2 regions of the Lysinibacillus sp. BS3 genome follow, and region 2 is predicted to be linked to the other one. Evidence: a T-box and tRNA genes for the amino acid it is inferred to sense, from the RefSeq annotation. Region 2 holds a T-box; the other holds one or more tRNA genes.

Region 1 (20,586 bases), 1.5 Mb from region 2:
TACGGTGTTTGCACCAAGTGAGAATCTAATGCTTGATATAGTAATTCATGTGGGGAATTATAATTATCCAAAATCCGGTATTACTTTTCCTATTGAGTTTGGAACAAAGGAAGCTATTCAAAGAGATTTTAGCATGAAAATTTTAGCAGAATCGTTTGTATGTATTGGTTATATTGTATTCGGTGCAATTTATATTATATCGTATAGTCAAAATCGGAAGCGTAAAGAAGAATTGTTTTTGGGGTTATTCACTATATTATTCGGACTGTACATGTCGTTTACAAATGAAAAAATATTTTTCCTTATTTTTCCACATTTAACTATAAATGAACAAGTACGTTTACAATTAGGGATTTTACCACTTGTTGATGTTTGTTTAGCATTATTTCTCTATTATTTGTATCCGGAGTTTATGAGGAAAAAAGCGATTTATATTATTAGTATTTTGTTAGGTTTACTTTTTTTTATCTATGGGATTTACAACCCGATGACAAAAAATAGTATGATTATACCAATAGAAAATCTAGTTCTTTCCCAAATAATCTTTGCAGTAATTTTTATTCCAGTTGGGCTTTATAATGTGTTTGTGCTATTACGTGTGCTTGTGAAAGGTGTAGATGGCTCACATTATATTCTAATTCTTTTAGTATCTCTTACTTGTTATACTTTTTTAATGGTAATGTATTACATTTTTGATATACCTATGGTTTATAGTGAACAATTATTGTTTATTTTTACACTCTATAGTTTTGCATCTCTGCTTAGCTTCCGAGCAAATACTTCTTTTAAGGAAGTTCAAGCGTTATCGGAAGAGCTTTTGATGCATAATCAAATGAAGGATGAGTTTTTATTGAAAACGTCTCATGAATTACGTACGCCTTTAAATGGTATTTTAAATATATCCAAATCATTAATGGAAGGTATACAAGGACCTTTAAAGCGTGAGCAACAAGAAAATGTCATTTTAATACATAATGTCGCGCAACGTTTAGGTTATTTAGTAGAGGATTTATTGATTTCTTCGAATCATATGACCGGAGAAGTTCGTGTTATCCCTCGTGTTGTTCCGATAAGCGTAATTGATGAAGTAATTGAGGAAATTCGTAGTTTAATGTCGAGTGATACATCCATAAGGTTAATGAGTGCAGTAGATTCTAATTTACCCCATATGTATACAGATGAATTACGATTGAAACAAGTGCTTTATAATTTACTTTATAATGCTCTGCAACATACAAAAAATGGACAAATTACAGTCTTAGCTAGTGTACGTAATGATTATATGGAAATACAAGTAAGCGATACTGGAATTGGTATACCATCACAAGACTTAGATCGAATTTTTAATTCCTTTTATCAAGTAAAGAAAGGTAAAAAAAGTGGGGGACTTGGGTTAGGATTAAGTATCTCAAAAAATATAGTAGAACAGTTAAATGGGGAAATTCATGTAACAAGTACATTAGGTGTTGGAACAATTTTTACATTTACGGTGCCACTTGCCACACTCGAAAAACTAGATATTGAAACACAACAACAGATAGGCAATCGAGCAGATAATACTATACTACAGCTAGATTTACCATTACTGCATAAAGGTAATGACAAAGCCATACTCATTGTTGATGATGATCATGTGAATATAAAAGTACTAGTGGACGCATTAATTCAAAAAGGCTATACCGTTATTGGAGTAGATAATGGGTTTGATGCGATAGATTATATAAAGAAACATAAAGTAGATTGTATGTTAGTCGATTTAATGATGAATGGTATGTCAGGCTATGAATTATGCAAACAAGTACGAAAGCAATACGATATGTTGGAATTACCGATTATAGTTTTAACAGCAATTATGCAGCATTCGGATTTAGTGTTATCTTTACAAGTTGGGGCAAATGATTATCTGCAAAAACCGATTGCGATGGATGAATTACTAGTGCGTATTCAATCATTACTAGCAGTTCGACAATCTTCCATTGATGCGATTGAAGATGAAATGAATTATTTATATGCGCAAGTAACTCCTCATTTTGTCTACAATACACTTAATACTATTATCGGCTTAAGCTATACAAATATAGAAAATACACGAGAGGCGTTATACAGTTTAGCAACCTATTTCCGTGCCAAGCTGAATGTCCATTATCGTAACAGCATGGTTTCAATAGAAGATGAAATAGATCTTGTAAAAGCATATCTCTATATTGAAAAAATGCGCTTTGGTGATCGTCTTACAGTTGCGTATGATATTGATGAGTCCATTCAATCTTTGATTCCAGCATTATCAATTCAGCCTATAGTTGAAAATGCAGTTTTTCACGGGATTTCGAAGAAAAAAGAAGGTGGTACTATTGAGGTGAGTGTGCAACGAGAAGGTCAATTTATACGTATTAAAATTTATGATAATGGGGTCGGTATCTCAGAAGAAAAGTTGCAACGATTAGTAAATGAAGAAAACTCACGTATTGGATTTACGAATCCTTTGAAAAAATTTAAGCTTATGAGAAATGCCAGTTTTCGTATATATAGTGAAGAAGGAAAAGGAACTACTGTTATTATTCTATTACCAGAAGAGAATTCGTAACCTTTACAAATGGCGTACCGTTTAAAGATGATTTGGTCTTTACGGAGTCAGAGGCAGACAAAACATCTATCCTAAGACTCTTTCTACTTTCGAGGAAAGAGTCTTTTTGTCATTCCATCATAAAAAGCAATCTGTGAAGTAACCCAAAGATTGCTTAACGTTATTCTTTTGAAATTGCAGGTGAAATTGATGCAACAGATAAGCTAATTCCGAAGTGAGGCCATCTAGAAAAGTATATGATCAAATCTCCTATAGTGTTAACTGTTATTTCGTTCGGGTACAGCTTCTTTTAAAATTTGCTCAATCTCATAAAAGCCTAGTTTTTTTGCATGCTGCAATGGTGTGACACCATCTTGATCTCCAATAGTTATATCAGCACCATGATCCACCAATAATTGCACAATTTCTTGATGTTTCTCCCCGCCATTGCCTAATATGACTGCCTCCAATAGAGCTGTCCAATGCAAATTATTAATGTGATTGACATGAATGTCCGAGTGATTAAGTAGCTCTCGGACCACCTCAATATGTCCACGTTCGGATGCAGGGATGATGGCAATTCCACCAAAGCGATTAGTTAGCTTTGTATCTGCCCCTGCAGATATGGCAAGTTTAACGATTTCTAAATAGCCTGATGCCCCTGCATGTAAAAGTACGTTCTCAAGGTTATTATCTCTAATATTAATATCAGCACCATGTTGAATGAGCACCTTCACAGTATCCACCTGGTTATTATAAGTGGCAGCTAAGACAGGGGTTCTTCCATTCTGATCCGTTGTATTAATATTGATGCCTTTTTGCAGAAGTGCTAATACTTTATCAATATCACCGTTCGCTGCTGAAAGTATTAATTGATCATTCATTTTTCCACCCTCTTTTCTTTGGTTAAAACAGCCAAATGACTAATGGTATATCACTGTAGCCTACTTTTCCGTTTATAAAAATATGGTAACATGTTGCGAATTATACGAGTAATATTAAAAAGATATGCTAGGCTTAGCTTTTTCCTATAATAAATAATGTTGAAGTACTCGTTTGTGAGAAATGTCGATCACCCATAAATTAAGTATATGTAGAAAAAAATAAATAGCTTTTTACATAAACCTCACTATTAGTGTACAGATTTAATATATATTAAAAATATTTTCGTATAAGTTTATGTTTTTTTAAGAAATTATTTAGGGGGAGTTTAACATTCCACTTTAATATAGTTTTTAGAAGGTACAACAAACCTTTCATTTTTAAAAATTGTCATTATGGGTTTGATGTAATTCAAAATATAAACTAACCGATGGAGGTAAGTAGGTATGAAAAAATTATTAATAGTATCTGTTGCAGCTATTGCATTACTGGCAGCGTGTCAAGATAAGGAGCCTGCAAAAGGCAATAAGACAAATAGTGAGGAAGTTAAAACAGAAAGTACAGTAACAGAAAATACTGCCAAAGAGCAATTAACAAAGGGACAAGAAATGGCTAATGTTCTAAGTGGTACAAATTGGCAAGGTACAAAGGTTTATGATCAAGATCACAATGATTTAACGGCGGAGAACGCAAACTTCATTGGCTTAGCAAAATATGATGCCCAGACAGGTCATTATGAATTCTTTGACGCGGCTACAGGTAAAAGCCGTGAGGATAAAGGGACATTCTTTATCACAAATGATGGGAAACAAAGAATATTAATTTCCGAATCAAAAAACTACCAAGCAGTTGTCGAGATCACTGAGCTAAACGATAGTATCTTTACTTATAAGAGAATGGGTAAAGATGCTGCGGGCAATGATGTAGAAATATTCGTGGAACATATTCCATATAAAGAAAAAGAACTGGCATTTACTGATTCCGATAAAACGTTAGATGCTTCTACAGGTCAAATTGTTACAGACGTTGACGGAGATAAAATTCTCGCTGATACACTATGGCATGGAACAGTTGTGTTAGATGAAGCGGGTAATGATGTAACAGAATTCAATTCAAATTTCATTAGCATTGCAAAGTATGATGCAAATACAAATAAATATGAGTTCTTTAATCCTGAAACAGGTGAAAGTCGTGGAGACTATGGTTACTTTAATGTCATTCATGATAATAAAATAAGAGCGCATGTTTCTGTCGGTGATAATAAGTATGGTGTAGCTCTTGAAATTACAGAAATCAACGATAAGAAGTTCACGTATAAACGAACAGGTAAAGACAAAGATGGCAATGATATAACTGTATTTGTAGAGCATGAGCCATATACAGGTGAATTCAAACCTACTTTTACAAACCAATAAAATTCTTCCTCCCTTAATATAGAAGAAATTAAAACTCTCAAGTTTGTGACTTGGGAGTTTTTTTTACTTTCTGGCATAGTTCATCCACTAATTTCGTACACTAAATGTAAAAGGGTGGTGTATATGGGTGAAGCGCTGGCTTGCACTAGGAGTAATTATGCTTATGAGTATAGTGGTCGTGGCATATGAAACAAATGCTTCGGACCGTAACTTCTTCTTACCGGACCCACTTGGTGGCATAAAAATTGTCATTGATGCAGGGCATGGTGGTGAGGACGGAGGAGCTTCAAAGGGCGAAGTGATTGAAAAGGATATTACACTTGCAATTGCTCAGCATGTAGAGAAGCAATTAAAGAAAAAAGGCGCAACGGTTATAATGACACGAACAAAAAATGGTGATGTAATCGATGAGCATGCGCCATCAGAAAAATATGGAACAATGAGAGAACGGAAAAAGCAAGATATCTTCCTAAGAAAGGATATCGTGGAAAAGGAAAAGCCTGATGTATTTATAACTATTCATGCAAATGCCATTCCTGAAACAAAATGGCGTGGCGCACAGGTATTTTACCATAAGGAAGGACATGCTGATGGAGAGATTCTTGCCAAGAGTATTCAACAATCCATTCGCACTAATTTAAAAAATACAGACCGTGAAGCATTGTCTATTAAGCAAATCTATTTATTGAAGAAAGCGGAAGTACCTGCAGCTTTAGTGGAGACTGGTTTTATTAGTAATGATGAGGAACGAGCATTATTAGTGGACAAAAACTATCAAGAAAAAATGGCAGATGCCATAGTTGAAGGTATAGAAGACTATTTATTAGCCAAAATTGAGTAGAGCAACATCTACAACGTAAATCAAATCATTATGATATACTAATATTGAGACAATATAAGGGGAGTGTTCGTCGTGATTACTGAACAACAAGTACGAGAAATACTGGGACAACTACAAGATCCATTTTTACATAAATCGCTTGCAGAAACAGATGGTATTACGAACGTAGCAATAAAAGAAGAAAAAAATCATGTCAGTGTAAAAATTGCCATTGCTAAACTGAATACACCGGAACAATTACAACTACAAATGAAAGTTGTTGAGGTGTTGAAAGAAGCAGGTGTAAACACTGTTGGTATTCGTTTTGAAGAACTATCAACAGAAAAATTGCAAAGCTTCCGTGGCACAGCAACAGAGTCGGAAGCACAAGATATTTTATCTCCATTAAGCACAGTCCAAGTAATTTCAATTGCTTCTGGTAAAGGTGGAGTTGGTAAATCGACAGTATCAGTAAACTTAGCTGTTGCTTTAGCTCGTCTAGGAAAGAAAGTCGGCTTAATTGACGCAGATATTTATGGATTTAGTGTACCTGATATGATGGGTGTAACGGATATGCCTAAGGTAGTCGATAATCGTATTTTCCCAGTAGATCGCTTTGGGGTAAAAATGATTTCAATGGGCTTCTTTGTAGAAAATAACGCACCGATCGTATGGCGCGGACCAATGCTTGGTAAAGTATTAGATCAATTCTTCCGTGATGTTGAGTGGGGTGAATTAGATTATCTATTATTAGATTTACCTCCTGGCACAGGTGACGTTGCATTAGATATCCATCAAATGTTGCCATCATCAAAAGAAATTGTTGTAACAACTCCACACCCAACAGCAGCATTTGTTGCAGCTCGTGCAGGGGCAATGGCGCTTCAAACAGACCATGAAATTTTAGGAGTTATCGAAAACATGGCTTGGTTTGAATCTAAATCAGGTGACCGAGAATTTGTCTTTGGGCAAGGAGGAGGACCAAAGCTAGCTGACGAACTACGTACAGAGTTGCTTGGACAAATCCCGCTTGGGCAACCAGATTGGACAGATGAAGATTTTGCTCCTTCTGTATACGCTGAAAAACATACAACAGGACAAATTTATTTAGACATCGCGACGAAAATCATCGATAAATTAAATAAATAATAAAAAACGGATTTCCACCAGTTTTATGGGGAAATCCGTTTTTACATTACCAAGGTTACTCGGTACTTTTTTGTCCCTTATCCGATCCGCCACCACTATCGCCACTCGCTTCTTTCTTATCGCCACTTCCTGATGAACCTGTTTCGCCACTTTTCTTAATAAGTTCCTGCCATTTAGATTGCATTAAAGGGCTTTCGATCGTTTCCTTTACAACTTCCTCCATTTGCTTGCGCATATTGGATGATTTAAGGATAGTCTCCAACTGCTTTTGCATATCGGGTTGCCCGAAAAATGCCTCCATATCCTTTTGGAAAGTCGGATCTTTTATTAAGTTCTTCATAATATCCTGTTGCTGTTTTTGCATACTTTTCGCAACAGTTTCTTTAAACTTTGGATCTTCAAAGGTTTTTTTCCAAAAGTCTTCTGCTTCCTTGGAAAGTAAAGTTTCCTCGGTAGCTTTTTTCACTTCATCATGCTCTAAAATCAAGAGCTCACGGAAACTCGGCTCTTCTAAAAGCTGTCGCAATGCCTTTTTACCATCCTCTGTTTGTAAAGAGTCAATCATGATTTTTTTTATTTCATCATAGGACATGGTAGAGGTTTTATCTTGTGAACAGGCAGAAAGAAAAAGCATTAGAATCAGTAATAAGGTGAATTTTCGCATCGACAATCAGTCCTTTCTCTAGATAGACTCTTTCAATTATTGTTCACATTTCTCAGGACTTTATGTATTGGTTAGGATGAGAAATAGCTTTTTTAACAAGGCATTGATAAAATAAGGACAGATATATTGAGAAATTGGGGGACTTTTAGTTGTGACGATACGAAATTGGGCAAAGTTTTTCTTCTTTGCAATGCTCGTTGGTGGTGCAGTCAACGGAGTTTTTAGTTTATTTATTCGCTGGGAATTCTTCCAACCATACATAGCAAACGGTCAATGGGGTGAGTTTTTCGCTGGACTTTTATGGATGGTTTTCTTAGGGTTTACAATGAGTGTTATAGCGCAAGCTGGCTTTTTTGCTTATTTAACACTTCATCAGGTAGGTGTTAATATTTTTAGAACACTGACATTATGGAATTGGGTACAGCTATTATTAATTGCCATAACGATTTTCGATATAATTTTCTTCCGCTTTATTCCTGGTGTGAAGGATGGGCAAAGCTGGTTGTTCTATGTAGGACTATTAATTGTCCTCATTTTTGGGGCAATAGCAACGGCTGTTCAAAAAGTAAAATTAACAGGGAAAAAACATGTAATGATTTCGGCACTATTCTTTATGATTGTCATTACAACGTTGGAATGGACAATTGCCTTGATGGGTCGCGATGAAAATATTAATGAGTATGTTGCTCTTTTATTATTCCCATTATTGGCGGTTAATGCGTATCAATTATTAGTATTACCTAAATATAATGCAAAATCTGATGAAGATCGTCAAAAATTAGAAGCACGACGCCAAGCTCGTCGTGAACAGGCTAAAAACGCATAAGGAAAAAATTGCCTCGCTGTATTGGAGGCAATTTTTTTATGGCGCTTTTTTAGTTTGAACCTTATAACCAAATATATTTTCTTCAATCGACATAAACTTATGCTGTTGTATGAGAGTGTTAAGCTCTTTAAAGGATATTTGATTATTTTGATGGAGCGGGAAAAAGACAAAATCACCTTTTTGTAATTTCGGAGTTTTCTCACCTTGCCAAATAAGCGAAGGAGATAGTAAATTCATTTGTTGTTGGAATAAGGCTTTCTGTAAATCCTGTGAATATTGATGATTTCGGGTAGCAAACCATAAAGGTTTTTCTTTTAAATGTTTTTCGTAAGTATCAATATCCTTTTGGATGAGTGCAATGTCAACGGGTTCTTCTACTGAATCATCCGGCCCAAGTAATCCTGTAGGCAATTTTCGTTGTTGGATAATTTTTAAATGCTCGGGTGACCGTTTTATCCAACCAGCATCTAAAAGTAGAAGTGGATAAGGCTCTTTCACCGTTTGGAGCCATTCTAATAGAGAGTCATCAGAGAAAGAGATCTCTACAATAAGAGATGTGCCATAATGTCCTTTTGTGACCACTACTGGTGCATTCGCAATATTAAATACAGAAATCATCGTTGAATTTATAGGCTTTAAAAAGGCAAAAAGCATTACAATTAAAAGCAGTGAAATCAACGTTTTACGGACCATAATGATAACCTCGTTTCTAAAATTAAAATAAAAAATGAATCTCTTTAAAAAAACTTATGATTTAGTGTTGACTTTCATGAATAATCGATGTTATTATGTATAAGTCGCCAAGAGGTGACAACGAAATAAAGAAACATGAACCTTGAAAACTGAACAAGCAAAACGTAATCAATAAAGTTTTAAGTAGCTAGCTTCGGTTAGTGAACAAAACAAAAATTTTGGACATCAAACATGATGCCAGCAAAACAATTTGAGCTAATCAAATTTCTTTTATGGAGAGTTTGATCCTGGCTCAGGACGAACGCTGGCGGCGTGCCTAATACATGCAAGTCGAGCGAACAGAAAAGGAGCTTGCTCCTTTGACGTTAGCGGCGGACGGGTGAGTAACACGTGGGCAACCTACCCTATAGTTTGGGATAACTCCGGGAAACCGGGGCTAATACCGAATAATCTCTTTTGCTTCATGGTAAAAGACTGAAAGACGGTTTCGGCTGTCGCTATAGGATGGGCCCGCGGCGCATTAGCTAGTTGGTGAGGTAACGGCTCACCAAGGCGACGATGCGTAGCCGACCTGAGAGGGTGATCGGCCACACTGGGACTGAGACACGGCCCAGACTCCTACGGGAGGCAGCAGTAGGGAATCTTCCACAATGGGCGAAAGCCTGATGGAGCAACGCCGCGTGAGTGAAGAAGGTTTTCGGATCGTAAAACTCTGTTGTAAGGGAAGAACAAGTACAGTAGTAACTGGCTGTACCTTGACGGTACCTTATTAGAAAGCCACGGCTAACTACGTGCCAGCAGCCGCGGTAATACGTAGGTGGCAAGCGTTGTCCGGAATTATTGGGCGTAAAGCGCGCGCAGGCGGTCCTTTAAGTCTGATGTGAAAGCCCACGGCTCAACCGTGGAGGGTCATTGGAAACTGGGGGACTTGAGTGCAGAAGAGGAAAGTGGAATTCCAAGTGTAGCGGTGAAATGCGTAGAGATTTGGAGGAACACCAGTGGCGAAGGCGACTTTCTGGTCTGTAACTGACGCTGAGGCGCGAAAGCGTGGGGAGCAAACAGGATTAGATACCCTGGTAGTCCACGCCGTAAACGATGAGTGCTAAGTGTTAGGGGGTTTCCGCCCCTTAGTGCTGCAGCTAACGCATTAAGCACTCCGCCTGGGGAGTACGGTCGCAAGACTGAAACTCAAAGGAATTGACGGGGGCCCGCACAAGCGGTGGAGCATGTGGTTTAATTCGAAGCAACGCGAAGAACCTTACCAGGTCTTGACATCCCGTTGACCACTGTAGAGATATAGTTTCCCCTTCGGGGGCAACGGTGACAGGTGGTGCATGGTTGTCGTCAGCTCGTGTCGTGAGATGTTGGGTTAAGTCCCGCAACGAGCGCAACCCTTGATCTTAGTTGCCATCATTTAGTTGGGCACTCTAAGGTGACTGCCGGTGACAAACCGGAGGAAGGTGGGGATGACGTCAAATCATCATGCCCCTTATGACCTGGGCTACACACGTGCTACAATGGACGATACAAACGGTTGCCAACTCGCGAGAGGGAGCTAATCCGATAAAGTCGTTCTCAGTTCGGATTGTAGGCTGCAACTCGCCTACATGAAGCCGGAATCGCTAGTAATCGCGGATCAGCATGCCGCGGTGAATACGTTCCCGGGCCTTGTACACACCGCCCGTCACACCACGAGAGTTTGTAACACCCGAAGTCGGTGAGGTAACCTTTTGGAGCCAGCCGCCGAAGGTGGGATAGATGATTGGGGTGAAGTCGTAACAAGGTAGCCGTATCGGAAGGTGCGGCTGGATCACCTCCTTTCTAAGGATTATTTCGGAATACAAACCTTGGGTTTGTAAGATTACGTTTTGCGTTCAGTTTTGAAGGTTCATTCTATTTGAATGAAACACTTCAAAACTTGTTCTTTGAAAACTGGATAAAACGACATTGAAATTGTAACAAACACATTTATTTTTTTAAGTTTTTTATAGGCTTAATAACTTGGTTAAGTTATTAAGGGCGCACGGCGAATGCCTTGGCACTAGGAGCCGAAGAAGGACGGCACTAACACCGATATGCTTCGGGGAGCTGTAAGTGAGCTTTGATCCGGAGATTTCCGAATGGGGGAACCCACTACGTTTAATCGCGTAGTATCTTGACGTGAATACATAGCGTCTTGAAGGCAGACCCAGGGAACTGAAACATCTAAGTACCTGGAGGAAGAGAAAGAAAAATCGATTCCCTGAGTAGCGGCGAGCGAAACGGGAAGAGCCCAAACCAAGAGGCTTGCCTCTTGGGGTTGTAGGACACTCTATACGGAGTTACAAAAGAGCGAGTTAGATGAAGCGACTTGGAAAGGTCCGCCAGAGCAGGTAAAAGCCCTGTAGTCGAAAGTTCGTTCTCTCCTGAGTGGATCCTGAGTACGGCGGAACACGTGAAATTCCGTCGGAATCCGGGAGGACCATCTCCCAAGGCTAAATACTACCTAGTGACCGATAGTGAACCAGTACCGTGAGGGAAAGGTGAAAAGCACCCCGGAAGGGGAGTGAAAGAGATCCTGAAACCGTGTGCCTACAAGTAGTTAGAGCCCGTTAATGGGTGATAGCGTGCCTTTTGTAGAATGAACCGGCGAGTTACGATTACGTGCAAGGTTAAGCTTTAGAAGGCGGAGCCGCAGCGAAAGCGAGTCTGAATAGGGCGAAATAGTACGTGGTCGTAGACCCGAAACCAGGTGATCTACCCATGTCCAGGGTGAAGGTGAGGTAACACTTACTGGAGGCCCGAACCCACGCACGTTGAAAAGTGCGGGGATGAGGTGTGGGTAGCGGAGAAATTCCAATCGAACTTGGAGATAGCTGGTTCTCTCCGAAATAGCTTTAGGGCTAGCCTCGTGATGAGAATACTGGAGGTAGAGCACTGTTTGGACTAGGGGGCCATCCCGGTTTACCGAATTCAGACAAACTCCGAATGCCAGATATTTATACACGGGAGTCAGACTGCGAGTGATAAGATCCGTAGTCAAAAGGGAAACAGCCCAGACCACCAGCTAAGGTCCCAAAGTAATCGTTAAGTGGAAAAGGATGTGGCGTTGCACAGACAACCAGGATGTTGGCTTAGAAGCAGCCATCATTTAAAGAGTGCGTAATAGCTCACTGGTCGAGTGACGCTGCGCCGAAAATGTATCGGGGCTAAACGATTCACCGAAGCTGTGGATTGACATCTACGATGTCAGTGGTAGGAGAGCGTTCTAAGTGCGTTGAAGTCAGATCGGAAGGACTGGTGGAGCGCTTAGAAGTGAGAATGCCGGTATGAGTAGCGAAAGACGGGTGAGAATCCCGTCCACCGTATGACTAAGGTTTCCTGAGGAAGGCTCGTCCGCTCAGGGTTAGTCGGGACCTAAGCCGAGGCCGATAGGCGTAGGCGATGGACAACAGGTTGATATTCCTGTACCACCTCCTCACCGTTTGAGAAATGGGGGGACGCAGTAGGATAGGGTAAGCGCGCCGTTGGTTGTGCGCGTCCAAGCAGTAAGGCGTGTGTGTAGGCAAATCCGCACACTGTAACGTTGAGCTGTGATGGCGAGTCCGTATGGACGAAGTTCCTGATTTCACACTGCCAAGAAAAGCCTCTATCGAGGTGAGAGGTGCCCGTACCGCAAACCGACACAGGTAGTCGAGGAGAGAATCCTAAGGTGTGCGAGAGAACTCTCGTTAAGGAACTCGGCAAAATGACCCCGTAACTTCGGGAGAAGGGGTGCTCTTGAGCGTGCAAGCGCATGAGAGCCGCAGTGAATAGGCCCAGGCGACTGTTTAGCAAAAACACAGGTCTCTGCAAAACCGTAAGGTGACGTATAGGGGCTGACGCCTGCCCGGTGCTGGAAGGTTAAGAGGAGTGGTTAGCGCAAGCGAAGCTGCGAATTGAAGCCCCAGTAAACGGCGGCCGTAACTATAACGGTCCTAAGGTAGCGAAATTCCTTGTCGGGTAAGTTCCGACCCGCACGAAAGGCGTAACGATCTGGGCACTGTCTCAACGAGAGACTCGGTGAAATTATAGTACCTGTGAAGATGCAGGTTACCCGCGACAGGACGGAAAGACCCCGTGGAGCTTTACTGTAGCCTGATATTGAATTTTGGTACAACTTGTACAGGATAGGTAGGAGCCAGAGATCTCGGAGCGCCAGCTTCGAAGGAGGCGTCGGTGGGATACTACCCTGGTTGTATTGAAATTCTAACCCATGCCCCTTAGCGGGGCAGGAGACAGTGTCAGGCGGACAGTTTGACTGGGGCGGTCGCCTCCTAAAAGGTAACGGAGGCGCCCAAAGGTTCCCTCAGAATGGTTGGAAATCATTCGTAGAGTGTAAAGGCACAAGGGAGCTTGACTGCGAGACCTACAAGTCGAGCAGGGTCGAAAGACGGGCTTAGTGATCCGGTGGTTCCGCATGGAAGGGCCATCGCTCAACGGATAAAAGCTACCCCGGGGATAACAGGCTTATCTCCCCCAAGAGTCCACATCGACGGGGAGGTTTGGCACCTCGATGTCGGCTCATCGCATCCTGGGGCTGTAGTCGGTCCCAAGGGTTGGGCTGTTCGCCCATTAAAGCGGTACGCGAGCTGGGTTCAGAACGTCGTGAGACAGTTCGGTCCCTATCCGTCGTGGGCGTAGGAAATTTGAGAGGAGCTGTCCTTAGTACGAGAGGACCGGGATGGACACACCGCTGGTGTACCAGTTGTCTTGCCAAAGGCATCGCTGGGTAGCTATGTGTGGACGGGATAAGTGCTGAAAGCATCTAAGCATGAAGCCCCCCTCAAGATGAGATTTCCCATTACGCAAGTAAGTAAGATCCCTCAAAGACGATGAGGTAGATAGGTTCGAGGTGGAAGTGTGGTGACACATGGAGCTGACGAATACTAATCGATCGAGGACTTAACCAAAAAAGTTTGAAACATTCAATGCACCGTTTATCCAGTTTTGAAAGAGCAAATCTTTCTAAAAAGAGAGCTTCTAGACACAGCAGTACGCCGTGTATGGAAGGTCGACCATAGTCTAGTGATGATGGCAAAGAGGTCACACCCGTTCCCATACCGAACACGGAAGTTAAGCTCTTTAGCGCCGATGGTAGTTGGGGGCTTCCCCCTGTGAGAGTAGGACGTCGCTAGGCGCAAAAAGTCGCTACTGATACACTCAGTAGTGGCTTTTTTTTGAGCCGATTATTATTTATAAATACATAAAAGAAGGCATCCTCAATGGATGCCTTCTTGTTTTGATACTTAACTTAATGCGTATGAACTGTAGTAGCTCGTAGTTCGATACGGCGAATTTTCCCTGATGTCGTTTTTGGTAACTCATCAAGAAAGACGATACTACGAGGGTATTTATAAGGGGCTGTTAACGCTTTTACATGCTCCTGTAGCTCCTTTGTTAACTCCTCTTCATTACATTCTTTGAAGCCTTCTCGTAAGATAACAAATGCCTTTACAATATGCCCCCTAATTTCATCTGGCGCAGCTACAACTGCACATTCTTGTACAGCTTCATGTTTGTTTAATGCATCTTCAACTTCAAATGGTCCGATCGTATAACCAGATGAAATAATAATGTCATCTCCACGACCTTCAAACCAGAAGTAACCGTCTTCATCACATTTTGCTTGATCACCTGTAATATACCAATCCCCACGAAATGCAGCTTGTGTGCGCTCTGGTTCTTTATAATATTCTTTAAATAAAGCTGGTGAAGATTTGTGAACAGCAATATCACCAACTTCTCCAACTGGCGCTTCATTCCCTTCATTGTCGATAATACGTACAATATTACCTGGAGTTGGAACACCCATAGATCCAGGACGTAATTCTGTGTTTTCGAGTGTACCAATTAATAATGTGTTTTCTGTTTGTCCATAGCCGTCACGTACTTTTAGTCCAAAATGATTCATAAATGTTTCGATAACTGGACGATTTAAAGGTTCACCAGCAGAAACGGCACTACGTAGAGATGATAGATTGTAGTCTTGTAAATTATCGATTTTCGCCATAATTCGGTATTCAGTCGGTGTACAACATAGAACATTAACTTTTTCATCCTGCATTAATTGAAGATAGGTTTTTGCATCGAATCCACCATGATAGACAAATGCAGTAGCACCGAGCATGATTGTGGATAAAAAAGGACTCCATATCCACTTTTGCCAACCAGGAGCAGCTGTTGCCCATACGAGGTCTCCTTCACGTACACAAAGCCATTTTGAAGCTGCAGTTCTAATATGTGCATATCCCCAGCCATGTGAATGAACAACGCCTTTAGGTTTACCAGTTGTACCAGATGTATAAGAAAGGAATGCCATGTCATCACGTGTAGTAGCTACGGCTGTAAATGTAGCTGGCTGGCTGCTTGCTAATTCATCTAAAGAAGTCCAATCTCCTTTCGCAGCACCGATCACTAGTTTATTTTTCAATGCGTCTACAGAAGAAGCAATTTGGTCAACTTCACTAGTAAAAGCCTCATAAGCAATAACTGCACTAGCAGAAGAATGTTCCATCCGATATTCTAAATCGCTTGCACGTAGCATCTCTGAACATGAAATGGGTACGATACCAGCCTTTAAGCAGCCTAGAAAAACGAAATAGGCTTCTGGAAGTCGAGGAATAATAACTAATACACGATCACCTTTTTGAAGCCCCTTCTCCGTAAAAGCGTTTGCGTATTGATTCATTTTTTGGTTAAGCTCCACATAAGAAACTGTACGTCTCTCTTGTTGTGTATTTAACCAACGTATTGCTTGGCGATCACTATCTTGCGAAAATTTTTCTAATTCCTCTGTGATGTTATAAAATTCAGGTGCAATTAAATCATTTGATACCATCTTGAACATCCTCCCCCAGAAAATTTGATAGAAAATTCATAAAACTATTTTTATTTTAACAATTACAATAATATACAGCAAGAATATTTAGTACGTTAAATAGAAATATTAGAATTAATAGAGAACTATTATGCTTTCAGACGAATATAGGAGGATACTTCGACAAAAAATATAAAAATTTTCACAAAATGTGTTGCATTATTTATAATGCTTGCTATAATAATAAATGTACTTAAGAGGTTGTCTAAAACCAAAGTGAATAGCATTGTTCCGAAGTAGCTCAGTTGGTAGTAGCACCTGACTGTTAATCAGGTTGTCGCAGGTTCGAGTCCTGCCTTCGGAGCCATTTTTTTTGTCCTTTTTTCAAATGCTATAATACATAAAAAAATTTGTGGAAAAGCATTGCAATTATTAATAAAAAATGTTATTATAATTCTTGTCTTGTTTGAGACATAATATTGGCCCCTTGGTCAAGTGGTTAAGACACCGCCCTTTCACGGCGGTAACACGGGTTCGAATCCCGTAGGGGTCACCATTTAAAACATAGGCTTTATAAAGAATATAAACTGTGATATAACACCTGTTTCTATGGAGGATTAGCTCAGCTGGGAGAGCATCTGCCTTACAAGCAGAGGGTCGGCGGTTCGAGCCCGTCATCCTCCACCATTCTTATTGTGTTATTTCGGAGGGGTAGCGAAGTGGCTAAACGCGGCGGACTGTAAATCCGCTCCTTAGGGTTCGGCGGTTCGAATCCGTCCCCCTCCACCAGTTTTATAAATGATTGGGGTATAGCCAAGCGGTAAGGCAACGGATTTTGATTCCGTCATGCCTAGGTTCGAATCCTAGTACCCCAGCCATTTTTTCTTTTATGAGCCATTAGCTCAGTTGGTAGAGCATCTGACTTTTAATCAGAGGGTCGAAGGTTCGAGTCCTTCATGGCTCACTTTTTTAGAATGAAAATTATTCAAAAGTGTTATATTAACTACAGATAACTAATCTCTTGCTGAAAACAGTAGGAGATTTTTTTATGTTATTTATAAATGAATAAATATACAACTTTTTGTTGAGTTGAGCCAAGTGGTATGTAGGCTTTACAATAATCTTATAACTTTTAGGGGGTATAAAAACATGAATAAACTTAATATTTCTATTATTGGAGTACCAACAGATTACGGACAAACACGCCGTGGGGTAGATATGGGACCAAGTGCTATTCGATATGCAGGTATTGTTGAACGTTTAGAGGCTATCGGACACGATGTACAGGATCAAGGGGATATTCGTGTTAGTCAAAAGCTTGCTGACGGAGCTGTGGATGAAAAATTACTAAATTTAGAGGAAGTTGTAGATGTTAGTACTGCATTAGCAAATAGTGTGCATGAAGTAGTGGAACAAAAGAAATTCCCACTCGTATTTGGTGGAGACCATAGCATTGCTATTGGAACATTAGCTGGATTAGGTGAGCATTACAAAAATCTCGGTGTTATCTGGTATGACGCTCATGCAGATTTAAATACACCTGAAACAACACCTTCAGGCAATATACATGGGATGCCGTTAGCCGTTAGTATTGGGCTAGGACATGAACGTTTAGTGCAAATTCGCAACTATGCTCCAAAAATTAAGCCAGAAAACGTGATTATTATTGGAGCTCGTTCAGTAGACCCAGGAGAACGTGAATTGATACGTCAACAAGGAATTAAAGTATATACAATGCATGAAATCGACCGACTTGGCATGACACGTGTGATGGAAGATGCACTTGCTTATTTAAAGGAACGAAATGTTGATGGCTTACATTTATCACTTGATTTAGACGGATTAGATCCACTTTATACGCCAGGTGTGGGTACACCAGTTCCAGGTGGAATTACGTACCGAGAAAGCCATTTAGCAATGGAAATGTTACAAGAATCAGGCATGGTAACTTCAGCAGAGTTTGTAGAGGTAAATCCTATACTAGATGAAAAGAATACAACAGCAAATGTGGCTGTTGCATTAATGGGATCTTTATTTGGTGAAACACTAGTTTAAAGAAAATTTGACAAAAAATTGCCTGTTGCCACATTGCATAAAAATCTTTTGCTATAATTGAATTAAAACGAAACTTTTCTTATCGGTGCTTCGTATAGTATAAGACAGTTGTAAAGGTGGAGAAGTCAACACAATGGATGCGTTAGTAAATAAGAGAATAAAACAAGTGCTTAAAGGCGATCAAAACGCATTTGCCGATATTGTGAGTCTCTATCAGCACAAACTGTACCAAGTATGCTATCGAATGTTAGGCAACAAACAAGAGTCTGAAGACATTGCTCAAGAGGCTTTTGTGCGAGCCTATATGAACTTGCATACATTTGATCAGAAAAGAAAGTTTTCGACGTGGCTTTATCGCATAGCGACAAACCTCTGCATTGACCGTATTCGAAAAAAGAAACCGGATTATTATTTAGATGCAGAAGTAGCTGGTACAGAAGGGCTTGATATGTATTCGCAAATCGCAGCAGACGACCAGCTACCAGAGGAGCAGTTAGAACAAATGGAGCTGCAAGATCGCATTCAATATGAAATTGGACGATTGCCGGATAAATACCGTTCGGTTATAGTATTGAAATATATAGAAGAGTTATCGTTACAAGAGATTAGCGAGATTTTAGATATGCCGCTTGGAACGGTGAAAACGAGGATTCACCGCGGACGTGAGGCATTACGTAAGCAATTAAACAATCTGTAGGAGGGGGAGCGTCATGAATACTTGTCCAGAGCATATTATAGACTATATGCATGATTATTTAGACGGTGACATTAGTCGTGAGCATGAGCAAGAGTTGAAACAACACTTGCATACATGTAATGATTGTAAACAGTTGATGCAAGAATTGAGTGAAACAATCGCCTTTGTGAAGAGTGCTTCCCATATTACAGCGCCTCCGAGTTTTGAAGCAGCAGTTATGGCTCGTTTACCAAAACCAAAAAGTCGAGTAGGTATACAAAAATGGATTCGCCGGCATCCGTTCTTTGTGGCAGCAGCAGTATTTTGCTTATTCATGAGTGCTACATTATTGGGTAGCTTCATGGATGACCAGCATTTCTCGGTGACCAAGCAACCTAATTTAGTTGTGGATGGTCAAACAGTGATTGTCCCTGAAGGAGAAGTGGTAAAAGGCGATATTGTTGTGAAAAATGGCGATTTGATTGTTGAAGGTGAAGTTGATGGCAACGTCACAGTAATCAACGGGCAATATATGGCATCTTCAGCGGTAGTTTCAGGGAGAATCGAAGAAATTGACGAAGTATTTGAATGGTTATGGTATACAATTAAAAATTCTGTTAAGACAGCCATGACATTTGAGGAAAAAGAAGAAACTAAATAACACTCTATACGTCCTAAAAAATAGTGCACGTGAGAGGCTGAAAGGTCTACTCTTCTGAGTAGACTTTTTATTTGAAAAAAGTTACATTTGATAAGAATGTGATATACTTGAATGTGTATGGATTCGTAATGAAAAGTGGGGGATGCCACGTGCAAATTATCGAACATTTCACGGATTTAACACCTGTGAATATTGTTATTAACTTCATTGATGTACTGCTCGTTTGGTACGTTGTTTATAAAGTCTTAACCCTCATTAAAGGTACGAAGGCTGTCCAATTACTTAAGGGAATATTCGTCATTATTATTGCACGAATTGCAACAGACCTTTTAGGGTTACAAACACTTGGCTGGATGCTACAACAAGTTATTGAGTTTGGTTTCCTAGCGATTATTATTATATTCCAACCTGAAATCAGACGTGGTTTAGAACAAATTGGACGAGGAAAGCTATTCCAACGTTCATCAAGTCAAGAGGAAGAAGAACAAACAAGACTTATTGAGGCTATGAAGAAGTCTGTAAGTTATATGGCTAAACGTCGAATAGGTGCGTTAATTTCTATTGAAAAAGAAACAGGTCTTAATGAATATATTGAAACAGGTATAGGGCTAAATGCTGAAATTTCATCAGAATTACTGATTAATATCTTTATACCAAATACCCCGCTACATGATGGGGCTGTTATTATGCAAAAAGATAAAGTTACAGCAGCGGCTTGTTATTTACCTTTATCTGAAAGCCCATTTATTTCAAAAGAGTTAGGGACACGCCACCGTGCTGCTCTTGGCTTAAGTGAAGTTACAGATGCTATTACAATTGTTGTGTCAGAAGAAACAGGCGCAATTAGTATAACATTAAATGGTAATCTCCATCGAAATCTATCTCTAGAGGAGTTTGAAACATTATTAAGAAAAATGTGGTTCGGATCAGTACAAGAATCAAATGCATCCTCTAAGTTGACTTGGAGGGGGAAAAAGAATGGATAAAATGATGGATAGCCCTTGGGTACTTAGAATCATCGCGCTATTTTTAGCGTTTTTGCTTTTTTTCTCAGTGCGTACTGAGTTGTCACCTTTAAATAAAGCTACCTCAAATGAACAAACGGATGTTATTCGTGATGTTCCAGTGGATGTTTATTACGATAATGAGAATCTTATTGTGACAGGTTTACCTGAAACTGTGGATGTAACGATAGAAGGTCCGATGGCATTGGTTTTAAAAGCAAAGGGAGCTAAGGATTTTTCTATATTTGCGGATTTGAGCAATTTATTGCTGGGAGAGCATGATGTAAAACTGCAATACGAAAATATTTCAGAAAAGTTAAAGGTGACATTAGACCCTGCA
Region 2 (11,373 bases):
GACCTCCATGTACTGGATGTACTTCGTGCTTGTTTACCTGCTGGTACAGTGTCAGGGGCACCAAAAATTCGGGCCATGCAATTGATTAATGAATTAGAACCAGTAAAGCGTGGGGTGTATGCGGGAGCAGTGGGCTATATTTCGACAACTGGTGATATGGACTTGGCCCTCGCGATTCGCACGATGCTCATTAAGGATCAAAAGGCACATGTACAGGCAGGAGCAGGTATTGTTTATGATTCGATTCCATTGTCAGAATATGAAGAAACACTGAATAAGGCACGTGCCCTATTGGAGGTAAAAAAATGATTTTAATCATAGATAACTACGATTCTTTTACCTATAATTTATTTCAACAAATCAGTATGCTTGGAAAAAGCGTCAAGGTTGTACGGAATGATGTCATTACTATAGAAGAAATTCAAAAACTATCGCCAGAAGCCATCATTTTATCACCAGGGCCAGGAACGCCAAATGAAGCAGGGATAACGATAGAGGTCATCAAGGAACTCTATCAAAAATTCCCTATTTTAGGTATTTGTCTAGGGCACCAATCGATAGGTCAGGCTTTTGGCGCAAATATTGTACAGGCAAAAAATATTATGCATGGAAAGCTGTCCCCATTACAATACGAGCAAACAGGTTTATTTGCCCAATTAGATGGGGATATCGAGGTTATGCGATATCATTCACTTATTATTGAAGAACAAACTTTACACACGGATTTTAAAATACTCGCCACAGCGGGTGATGACGGAGAAATCATGGCCATTCAACATAAAGAATATCCACTTTATGGGCTGCAGTTTCATCCTGAATCAATCGGCACAAAAGAAGGTAGTATGATGATGCAAGCCTTTCTAGAAAGTATAGCGTAATAAAAAAGCTGTCGCCTCATATATGAATGGGCGACAGCTTTTTATGTTATTGTTTCTTACCTGTAATTAAATTAGCTATTTCTTCTAAAGTCATGGAAGAATTGACCTCATAGGAGCCGATTTGTAAGCTTCTAGCATATTTAGGGTTAGCAAGTAGTAACTCCATTTCAACACTATTGGTAATAATGCCACCGTCTTCAAGTTTTTGGGCCACACTATACGGTGTGATACCACTATAGATTTGCAGAGACATCGTTGTTACATCTGTATACGCTTCTTTATCAGCTTGTTCAGATGCATCTGTTGTAGAAGTTTTTTCAGTCGTATGTACTTGCTTTAATTGATCCTTTAACGAGGCAATTTCTTGATTGGCCTTACTTAGTTTGTTTTGCAGTTCTTTTACCTGTTGTTGATTGGAAAATTCCTTAGTAGGAAGACCAATATTTACATCGAAGCGGTTTGCGAGTGCAAGCAATGCCCCAACAAGAAAAATGGCTATACCAAATGCACGAATGGCAGACTTATTCATCAATCAACGCCCCCCGTTTGCAATCACTTGCCGAACTTGCTCTTCTGTTAAATTTGAGCGAATACTAATATCTGCTACAGAAAGACCCTGTTTATTTAATTCAAGTACCTGACTAATAATAATTTGATGAATCGGTTTTGCTGGTGCTGTTGTTTGTCCAACTTTTGAACTCTGTGCAGCCTGTTGAACAGCCTGCATGACTTGGTGCACTTTAGGATCTTGACCTTTTGGAGGGATACTTGATTTTGATTTCACTTGGAACTCAGGCTCTAGTAAAAGTTCTTCCTCCACAATCTTAAGACGACGTTTTAAATTATTCGTTTCTTGGAAGATGGAGATAGATAATTCTTCGACATCTTGTTCGATTTTTTTCGAGCTATTTTTGAAAAAGAACGAAATGATGATCAGAAAAATGCCGATACTCATTAATAAGATGGATAAATCCAATAGTTTCACCTCAATGTAGTATGTAATTATAAGATATTTTACCATATGCAAACTTAATATGAAATGAAGGTAGATTTTTTTTCAGTTTATGTTATAATAGGTTAGTCGTATAAATCATGCTCAAATTTAAATTCTTGATATAGAGTGGGAGGGTTAATGATGCGCGTAAATATTACTTTAGCTTGCACAGATTGCGGCGAACGTAACTACATTTCTAAAAAGAACAAGCGTAACAATCCAGAGCGTCTTGAACTTAAAAAATATTGCTCTCGCGAGAAGAAATACACTCTTCACCGTGAAACTAAGTAATCGCTCATTAAGCCAAAACCACAAGTGGTTTTGGCTTTCTACATTTTATCACATCATTCAATGTAACAATTCCAGGAGGATATGAAGTTTTACGATATAGGAGGTAGCCTAGATGGATAAAACAACTTTACGAAACACGGTACGCCAAGCCCTTGCAACTATGAAGGATGAAGACTATCATCGTCAATCATTAGCTGTGTTAAACAAGGTGCTACAGGAACCATATATAATAGAAGCAAATACAATTGGCATGACCATTTCAAATAAGCCAGAAGTCGACACAATTCTTATAATTGAGGAATTATGGAAACTAGGTAAAAAGGTCGCAGTTCCTAAATGTCACCCAAAAACAAGAGAAATGTCATTTTATGCCATTGAATCATTTGCACAGCTTGAAACTGTATATATGCATTTGCGTGAGCCCATTCCAGCAAAAAGTGAGTTTGTTGACGCAAATGAGATGGATATCATTGTTGTACCAGGCGTTGTTTTTGATCCATACGGTTATCGAATCGGCTATGGCGGTGGTTATTATGACCGCTATGTATTAAACTATAATAAGGGTAAGCTGATGTCGCTGCTCTTTGATGAGCAAATCATTGATTGTGTTCCTACTGAAGCACATGATTGCCCAGTAGATATCATTGTGACGCCCACAAAACGTATTGACTGTGTTGCACAACGAGGAGCGAATGAAAATGGATAAAATGCTAGATATTTATGAACTCTTGAAAACATATGGTACCTATATTTATACACGTGATCCTATTGGCGATTTGATGTTGATGGAGGATGAAATACGTGAGCTCTATAAAGCGAATGTACTAGATATAAAAGATTATCAAATGGCTCTACTGCTTATTCGACAAGAAACAACAAGACTTCGTATGGAAGAGCATAAAAAGTAATGTTTGAAATATAATGTAATTGGGTATTGTAAAATTAATGTAACATGTATGTAATATTCTTAAAAACAGTGGGTTTCCGCTGTTTTTATGTTTTTACGAAACTTTTTACAATGCAAAACGTATATATAGATATCTGGTGCATAGAAAGAGCAGGGAGAAAAAATTTTCCCTAAGATATGTGTTGATTATCTGTTAAAAAAGGATTAAGATATATTTTGTTTCCGTAACAAAATGTAAAAAATTATTATTTTTTTGTAAGGAAGTAGGGAGGATGTTAGGAATGAAATCAATAAAGTGGCCTAAACATTCATTTATGATACTAGCAATTATAGCAACTTGGATCAAAACGGTCATTGTTTACCACACAAGCTTTGAAATGAAAATTGAAAATGCAATGCAACAGTTTATTTTATTTATTAATCCATTAAGCTTCTTGCTATTTACGTATGGTTTATCACTATTCTTTAAATCAGCAAAAGCTAGAAATCGTTATTTGATTACGGTCAGCGTTATTTTGTCCATTGTTTTATATGGAAATGTAGCGTTCTATCGATTCTACAATGATTTTATTACGCTACCAGTATTATTCCAAACAAGTAACTTTAGTGACTTAGGAACATCAGTAGCAGCCATTGTTGAGCCTTGGGATGTATTATATTTCGTTGATGTCGTTATCTTAATCTTAGCGAATAAATTTTTACCAAAAATGAAAGATGCATTTAAAGTGAATATTGAATTCCGTCGTGCATTTTTTGTGCTTGCAATAGCAATGACATTCTTAAATTTAGGATTAGCAGAAACTGAGCGCCCACAATTACTAACACGTAGTTTTGACCGCGAATTATTAGTAAAAAACATTGGTACGTACAATTACCACTTGTATGACATTTATATTCAATCTAAATCATCTGCTCAACGTGCGTTAGCCGATGGTAGTGAACTAGTAGAAGTGAACAACTATATACGTTCTAATCAGGCTGCTGTAAATCCAGAGATGTTTGGGAAATATAAAGGTCGTAACCTGATTGTGGTATCGATGGAGTCATTACAAAACTTTGTCATTAATAATGACATGAATGGTCACGAAATTACGCCATTCTTAAACTCTTTAACAAAAGATAAAGATACGTATTATTTCAGTAACTTCTATCACCAAACAGGGTTAGGAAAAACATCTGACTCGGAGTTTATTGTTGAAAACTCACTGTTTGGTTTAGGTCGAGGTGCTGTATTCTTCACGCATGGTGGAAATACGTATAATTCAATGGCTGAACGCCTTGGAGAAAATGGATACTTTACAAATGTCATGCACCCTAATAATAAATCATTCTGGAATCGTGACATGATGTATCAATCGTTAAAAATTAATAAATTCTACGATATAGATTCATATACTGTGGAAGAGGGGCAAGCTGTAAACTGGGGAATGAAAGATGTTCCATTCTTAGAGCAATCAGCTGCTTTAATGAAAGATATGCCTCAGCCATTCTACTCTAGACTTATTACTTTAACGAACCATTATCCATTTACATTGGATCCAGAAGATATTATGATTCCTGAATATGATTCAAATTCAGGTACATTAAATCGTTACTTCCAAACAGTACGTTACATGGATGAGGCTTTAAAAGACTTCTTCCAACAGTTAAAAGATCAAGGTGTCTATGATAATTCTATTATTGTGATGTATGGGGATCACTATGGTATTTCTGAGAACCATAATAAAGCAATGGCACAATATTTAGGAAAAGATCAAATTACACCAATGGATAATGCAATGCTTCAAGAAGTACCTTTATTCATCCATATCCCAGGAGCGGGCGATGGAAAAGAAATGACTGAGATTTCCGGACAAATGGATTTACGCCCAACAATCTTACACCTTCTTGGCGTTGAAACGTCAAAAGATATGCAAATGGGTGCAGATTTATTTTCTCCAGAGCATGAGGACTTTGTAGTCTTCCGTGATGGACGTTTTATTACAGATAAATACGTCTATGCTGGTGAAGCTTGCTATGACAAAGCAACTGGCGAAGAAATAGATGGTGAGCCATGTCAGTCTTATGCTGATCGTGCTACAATGGAGCTAGAAAATTCTGATGCCATCATTAATGGAGACTTACTTCGCTTCTATGACGAAAAAACAGGTAATTTAAAGCAGGATTCAGTTAAATAATCAAAGAGAGATCTCGTATAGGGATCTCTCTTTTTTTATTGCTGATAAAAAAGAATTAGTCTCAAGCGCTATTCATAAAATTTTTTTGTGAATCCTATGCTAAAGAAAACACTTTTCGCAATGTTTTACAACACTATGCAAAGTGAATACACTTTATTGAACATTTCTTTTTATTGACAAATAGCAAGATACGATTATAATAAGTGTAAATATCTGCATAACGAAGATTTGTTTTTAGCATTTCGGAGTATAAGAGTGAAAGGCATCGAAAAGAACGAGTAACTTTAATGGAACTGACAGAGAGTAGCCGGTTGTTGAGAGGCGCAAGGGGATATTAAAGTGAATACATCTTGGAGCTGCGTACCGAAACTATAGTAGGCTACGACGGGGTTGCATCCGTAATCATTGCAAAAGTATCGCTATGGCTGTACTTGTTGAGGAGAGCTATGTGAATAGCTCTCGAAAAAAGGTGGTAACACGTTTATCTACGTCCTTTAGGAATTTCCTAAAGGCGTTTTTTTTATGCCTTCTAAGCAAAAACGTGTAAAGCTATTAAAGCCTTGTAAACAAAATCGGTACCCCATTTACTCTTATAGAACTTGCAATATTAATATTTAATATTACAAGGAGATGTTTCGTATGTTTTTAACACCAAAGGATCAAATAGCGATTATCAAGAAGGGTGCTAACAAGATCGTTGATGAACAGGATTTATTTGAAAAATTAGAGCGATCGTATAAAGAACAGCGACCTTTAACGATTAAGCTAGGGCTCGATCCGTCCGCACCAGATATTCATTTAGGTCATGCGGTTGTTCTACGGAAAATCAAGCAAATGCAAGATTTAGGCCATCATGCAGTTATTGTTATCGGTGATTTTACAGGACGAATTGGCGATCCTACAGGTAAAGCTAAGGGGCGAACAGCCTTAAATGACGATATAGTGAAGAAAAACGCCCAAACTTATTGTGAGCAAATTTTTAAAGTAATAGATCCGAACAAGACAACTGTTCGTTTTAATAGTGAATGGTTAGCGAAGCTGTCCTTTGAAGAAGTCATCAAGCTAGCAGCCACAACATCTGTTGCTCGACTTCTAGAGCGCGAGGATTTTCAGAAACGTTACCAGCAGCACATCCCAATTGGTATACATGAGTTTTTCTACCCACTTATGCAAGCATATGATTCAGTAGAACTTGAGGCAGATATAGAGTTAGGTGGAACGGATCAGACGTTCAATATTTTAATGGGACGCACCTTACAAAAGCATCGAGGATTAGAAAAACAAATTGCTATTTTTATGCCCTTACTAGAGGGGTTAGATGGTATTGAAAAAATGAGTAAGAGTTTAGGTAATTATATTGGCATCAATGAAGCACCTGAGATTATGTTTAAAAAGGTGATGGAAGTACCAGATACTTTAATTATCAAATATTTCGAATTAGCAACAGATGAGCATCCACTACAAGTGCAGGCTATTCAAGATAGACTACAAAAGGGAGAGAATCCCCGCGATTTGAAATTCCTATTAGCAGAAATTATAACGGCTTTATACCATGGATCTACAGCAGTGGAGGAAGCAAAAGCTTATTTTGAAGCAGCATTTCAAAAAAAGGAAATACCGAAAAACATTCCTATACTGCTCTTAGAAATTGATAAGGAAAGAATCGTGGATATCATTCCACAACTAGTGGCAATGGGTTTTATTCAAAGTAAGAGTGAGTTTTTGAGGGTAATCAAGCAAAAAGGAGTATCCTTGAATGGAGAAAAAATGGCGATGGATGACATATCACAAGTATTAATGAATAATGATGTTCTACAAATCGGCAAGAAGCGGTTTCTTCAATTCAATAAGTAATAATAGACAAAAAAGAGCAATCTCCGAAGAGACTGCTCTTTTTCTGTCTGAATTTTAGTGTAATTTTGGTGGGTAACCGCTGTGAACAATCGTCATGATGACGAACCATCCGAATACAGCAGCACTTAATAAGTTGAAAACAACGCTTAATAGGTTCTTTTCTTTAATTGCTTGGAATGTACCAAATACAGCTAAAATCGCTACTAGACCAAAAATAACCATTAATAAGTTCATTAAAAATAGACACTCCTTTCGACATCAGAAAATGAATGTCGCAAACAATATTCCTCCTTAATTGTAAACGTTCTACTTGTTTTTGTCGAGGACTAAAATACTGTAAACTATGAACATTTATCGTCAAATTGTGGCAAAGCCTGTATAATAAGAAGTTGAGGTGATAACTATGATGAACGTACGAAGTTATTCTCTTGGTCCCGTCCAAACGAATTGCTATATCGTATCGAATAAAGAAAAAGAATGTATCGTATTTGATCCAGGTGAAGAGGCGGAGCGTCTAATTAAAACAATCCGTAGCAACGGCTTAAAACCTCTTGCTATCTTTTTAACACATGCCCATTTTGATCATATAGGGGCAGTAGATGCAGTGCGTGAGGTATTTGACGTTCCTGTATGGATTCATGAAAAGGAAGTTAGTTGGCTAGCAGATCCAACGAAGAATGGCTCTAGTAAATATCCTGCATTACCAGATTATAGGGTAGCTGCACCAGCGCAAGATACAATTATCAAAAAAGAACAGCAAATTGAAATGAGTAATTTTGTGTTTCAAGCTGTTTTTACACCTGGGCATTCACCGGGGAGTATTTCTTATATCTTTGAAAATGACGGTTTTGCCATCGTGGGAGATACGTTATTTGAACAAGGTGTAGGACGTACAGATCTATTAGGTGGATCAACCAAAATTTTATTGGAATCTATCCATAATAAACTGTTGACATTACCTGAGGATACTATTATCTATCCTGGACACGGTAATTATACAACGGTAGGCGCAGAAATGGAGACAAATCCTTTTTTAAATGGATTTTAAAACATGGATAATAAACTGTTTTAGCACATAAAAAAGCGTATCTCACCGAAAGTGAGATACGCGATTTTGTTTGTATTAATGACCGCCACCAGGTACGTGAATGAATGTTGTATAGTACGTGAAGCCAGCGAAGAATACAGTTAAATATGCTCCGAAAATGTACATGTACATACGTTCTGAAAGGTTTAAGAAGCCTAATAATAAGAATAAACCTGTATTACCTAAGAATAATAGCGATACCTCGTTCATACCTCCAAGGTAGAACATAACGGCAAAAATACCTGTCCAGAATGCCATAACTTTATACATATTATCCATGAAATTTCCCCTCCTTTTGCCCACGACACAATAATCTCTTACTCATTATAAATGATATGAAAGGTGTCTGTAAACTGGAACTTCTCCATGTTTGTGACAAACAAATGGATTTTTAATCTAGCTATCGATTTCTGTCACGTTTATTTCATATTTACATAAATCGCAATTATGTATCATACTTTCCATTTGCACAAATTCATTGTTCGTAAACAATGCATCTAATTGCCCTTTTAAATAGGATTCATGTAATGAACAAACAATTTCAGAATAGGCTGTCAGTTGCTCCTGGAATGGACAATTGAAGATGGAGAAGATAACTTTTTTTCCTTGCTCAGTTTGTTGAATCTGTGGAATATAGCCAATTAAAGCGGCATTGTCCGTTAATAGCTGAAGTTTTTCATCGAAGGAAAGAGAATTACTTAATGTCAATTCAGCACTCATATAATTTTTCATTTGCTGGTAGCCGTCTTGGTAGCTAATTTCCTGGCACTTTGTTAATGCAGATGGACCAAAGTCTTCAATTAATTGTATCGTCCATTTTAATAAACGATCTTCATCACGTCTTGGAAAAGTAAGAGATACGCCTTTTTCTGAAGCTTTATAAACACGTCCAGGTCTGCCACCTTTACCTGTTTTTACATAGTCAGCTGTAATAATATTTATTTCTGAAAGCTTCGTTAAATGAAGTCGAGCAACGTTTGGATGGATACCGAATTTATCAGCAATATGTTGTACAGTAACTGTTTTTTTCTCTTGCAATATGTACTCATAAATAGAGTATCTTGTTTCATCCGCTAGTGTACTAGTAATTTTTAATGGATGGATCATGAGCTTCACCTCTTTAATTAATTATAAAAATTATGTTCGTCTACCAAGTGTTAGGAAAATAATCATGTTGATACTATTATATTGTATTATTGAAAAAGATACAGTTCATTTCGGCATAAATATTAATTTTTTCATGTATTTATATTCTTTTTTAGTGGAAAATTGCACTTTATCCACATTTTTATAGCAAAAAACATTATTGGCAGAAAATTAACTTATAAATTTTTATTTTCTGAAAAGGGCTTTTCTCGTGGCGAGTTCCTCCTTATACTAGGAAATAACGAATAGAGCGGTCATATTCGAATGAACTAAAAGAGAGGTGCATATATGCAGAATTTTGAAACAGTTGTTGAACAAAAATGTGAGCAACTTTTACTAAAGGCCTATCATTTTGGAGCATCCGATTTATTGCTAGTTCCAGGAAACATAAATTATCGGATCTATTTTCGAAAATATGATAAACTTCTCCACGCTGGTGAGCTACCTCATGAACTTGCAGAAAGAATGATCTCTTACTATAAATTTCTTGCAGAATTAGATATTAGTGAGCGTCGTAAACCTCAAAGCGGTGCCTTTCAAAAGGCAATGGAGCAAAATTCTTATTCGTTTCGTGTATCCACACTGCCTTCTGTATTTTTAAAAGAAAGCTTAATTATTCGTTTACTTCTCCAAAATCATGCATTTCCACTAACTTCCCTAAGCTTTTCCAAAAGCGCAGCTTACCAACTCATGGAGCTGGTACAAAACCGACAAGGTCTTCTGTTTTTTACGGGAGCAACCGGCTCTGGCAAGTCTACTTCACTTTATTCCCTCATTCACTACTGTTCCACAGAATTGAATCGACATGTGATTTCTTTAGAAGATCCTGTAGAAAACAGCCAAGCCAATTTACTTCAAATTCAAGTCAACGAGCGAGCAGGCGTTACATATGCTGCAGGATTAAAAGCCATTTTGCGCCATTCACCTGATGTCATTATGATTGGTGAAATTCGCGATAGAGAAACAGCAAATATTGCCATCCAAGCTTCTCTAACAGGGCATTTAGTTGTCTCCACTATTCATGCAAAAGACTCCATTAATTGTCTCTATCGTTTAATGGATTTAGGTGTGTCGATAGAGGAGCTTCGTCAAACGGTTATCGGTATAGTTGCCCAAATGCTTGTTCAAACCTCAGCTATACATGAAGAACGTCGAGCTATCTTTGAGATATTACATGATGACCATCTATCAAGAGCCATCACCGCCATCAAAAATAAGGGCAATTACAAACTTCCTTATGATTTAACATTAATGGGACAAAAAGAATTAGTGGAGAGCCTATATGCAGTTACAAACATACATCGATAAAATTGTTCTTTTTTATAATCGGGCTACGAAATGGCGGGTAAAGGAGCAAGCTCAGCTTTTCAATCGTTTATGTGTATTAATGCAGGAAGGATATTTATTTCCCCAAGCTATTTCCATGCTACTACCTCATCATATTGAAGCACATGAGGATATACAGCAGCAAATTGATGAAAAGCTCAGACAAGGAGTAGGCGTTGCAGGGATATTTGAAACATTACAGCTAGGGAATCATTATTTAATGGCAATTAAGGTGGCGGAAAACAATGGCCACATGATAGAAGCGTTTAAAGGTGTAGCTAAACAGATAACAGTAAGTGAAAAGACTAAAAAAAAGTTAATCAAGCTGCTGATCTATCCTGTCACACTGATTATCTTTTTATTGTTATTATTTTTTGTGTTTCGTACATTTTTTTTGCCGAACATTGAAAGAATGGTCGGCAGTCGTACCTCTGAAACAGAAGAGACAAGCATTGCATTGTCCAATCTGTTATTGCATGTTCCAGATGTAGTTATCTCGACCATGTTCATAGTAATAGGTAGCGTATTCCTTTTTCGATTCTATCTTAAACGACAAGCTGTTGCTCATCAACTTACAGTCTTATTAAAAATCCCCTTTATACAACGCTATTTTAGGTTGACTTTGACAAGGCAATTTGCTGCTTATTTAGGAAGCTTACTACAAAGTGGATTTTCATTACAAGCAAGCCTACAGCTATTAGAGGAACAGCAAC

What was found. A T-box is a leader RNA that pairs with one kind of tRNA and senses whether it is charged. The one in region 2 lies ahead of tyrS (tyrosine--tRNA ligase), so its partner is inferred to be a tRNA-Tyr.
Region 1: it encodes a tRNA-Tyr, which carries the amino acid that the T-box ahead of tyrS (tyrosine--tRNA ligase) is inferred to sense. The anticodon was not compared.

Annotation. Positions count from the first base shown of each region.
Region 1 is NZ_CP154860.1:2,938,574-2,959,159, forward strand. It holds gene AAJG31_RS14480 (ATP-binding protein) at 1-2,584, shown strand, start outside; gene AAJG31_RS14485 (ankyrin repeat domain-containing protein) at 2,842-3,447, opposite strand; partial or broken gene AAJG31_RS14490 (DUF4822 domain-containing protein) at 4,033-4,860, shown strand; gene AAJG31_RS14495 (N-acetylmuramoyl-L-alanine amidase) at 4,988-5,701, shown strand; gene AAJG31_RS14500 (P-loop NTPase) at 5,774-6,829, shown strand; gene gerD (spore germination lipoprotein GerD) at 6,885-7,493, opposite strand; gene AAJG31_RS14510 (KinB-signaling pathway activation protein) at 7,645-8,319, shown strand; gene AAJG31_RS14515 (hypothetical protein) at 8,356-9,012, opposite strand; rRNA gene AAJG31_RS14520 (16S ribosomal RNA) at 9,282-10,833, shown strand; rRNA gene AAJG31_RS14525 (23S ribosomal RNA) at 11,016-13,943, shown strand; rRNA gene rrf (5S ribosomal RNA) at 14,055-14,170, shown strand; gene AAJG31_RS14535 (acyl--CoA ligase) at 14,285-15,871, opposite strand; tRNA gene AAJG31_RS14540 (tRNA-Asn) at 16,141-16,217, shown strand; tRNA gene AAJG31_RS14545 (tRNA-Glu) at 16,332-16,406, shown strand; tRNA gene AAJG31_RS14550 (tRNA-Val) at 16,462-16,537, shown strand; tRNA gene AAJG31_RS14555 (tRNA-Tyr) at 16,556-16,639, shown strand; tRNA gene AAJG31_RS14560 (tRNA-Gln) at 16,654-16,728, shown strand; tRNA gene AAJG31_RS14565 (tRNA-Lys) at 16,742-16,814, shown strand; gene rocF (arginase) at 17,000-17,905, shown strand; gene sigW (RNA polymerase sigma factor SigW) at 18,039-18,602, shown strand; gene AAJG31_RS14580 (anti-sigma factor) at 18,616-19,242, shown strand; gene cdaA (diadenylate cyclase CdaA) at 19,392-20,228, shown strand; gene AAJG31_RS14590 (CdaR family protein) at 20,221-20,586, shown strand, end outside.
Region 2 is NZ_CP154860.1:4,417,683-4,429,055, forward strand. It holds gene trpE (anthranilate synthase component I) at 1-309, shown strand, start outside; gene AAJG31_RS21990 (aminodeoxychorismate/anthranilate synthase component II) at 306-878, shown strand; gene AAJG31_RS21995 (hypothetical protein) at 925-1,407, opposite strand; gene AAJG31_RS22000 (hypothetical protein) at 1,411-1,863, opposite strand; gene rpmG (50S ribosomal protein L33) at 2,014-2,163, shown strand; gene AAJG31_RS22010 (5-formyltetrahydrofolate cyclo-ligase) at 2,276-2,869, shown strand; gene AAJG31_RS22015 (YqgQ family protein) at 2,862-3,071, shown strand; gene AAJG31_RS22020 (LTA synthase family protein) at 3,352-5,247, shown strand; T-box leader at 5,504-5,745, shown strand; gene tyrS (tyrosine--tRNA ligase) at 5,887-7,101, shown strand; gene AAJG31_RS22030 (DUF2759 domain-containing protein) at 7,156-7,335, opposite strand; gene AAJG31_RS22035 (MBL fold metallo-hydrolase) at 7,505-8,149, shown strand; gene AAJG31_RS22040 (DUF2626 family protein) at 8,225-8,467, opposite strand; gene AAJG31_RS22045 (helix-turn-helix domain-containing protein) at 8,585-9,295, opposite strand; gene comGA (competence type IV pilus ATPase ComGA) at 9,623-10,642, shown strand; gene comGB (competence type IV pilus assembly protein ComGB) at 10,617-11,373, shown strand, end outside.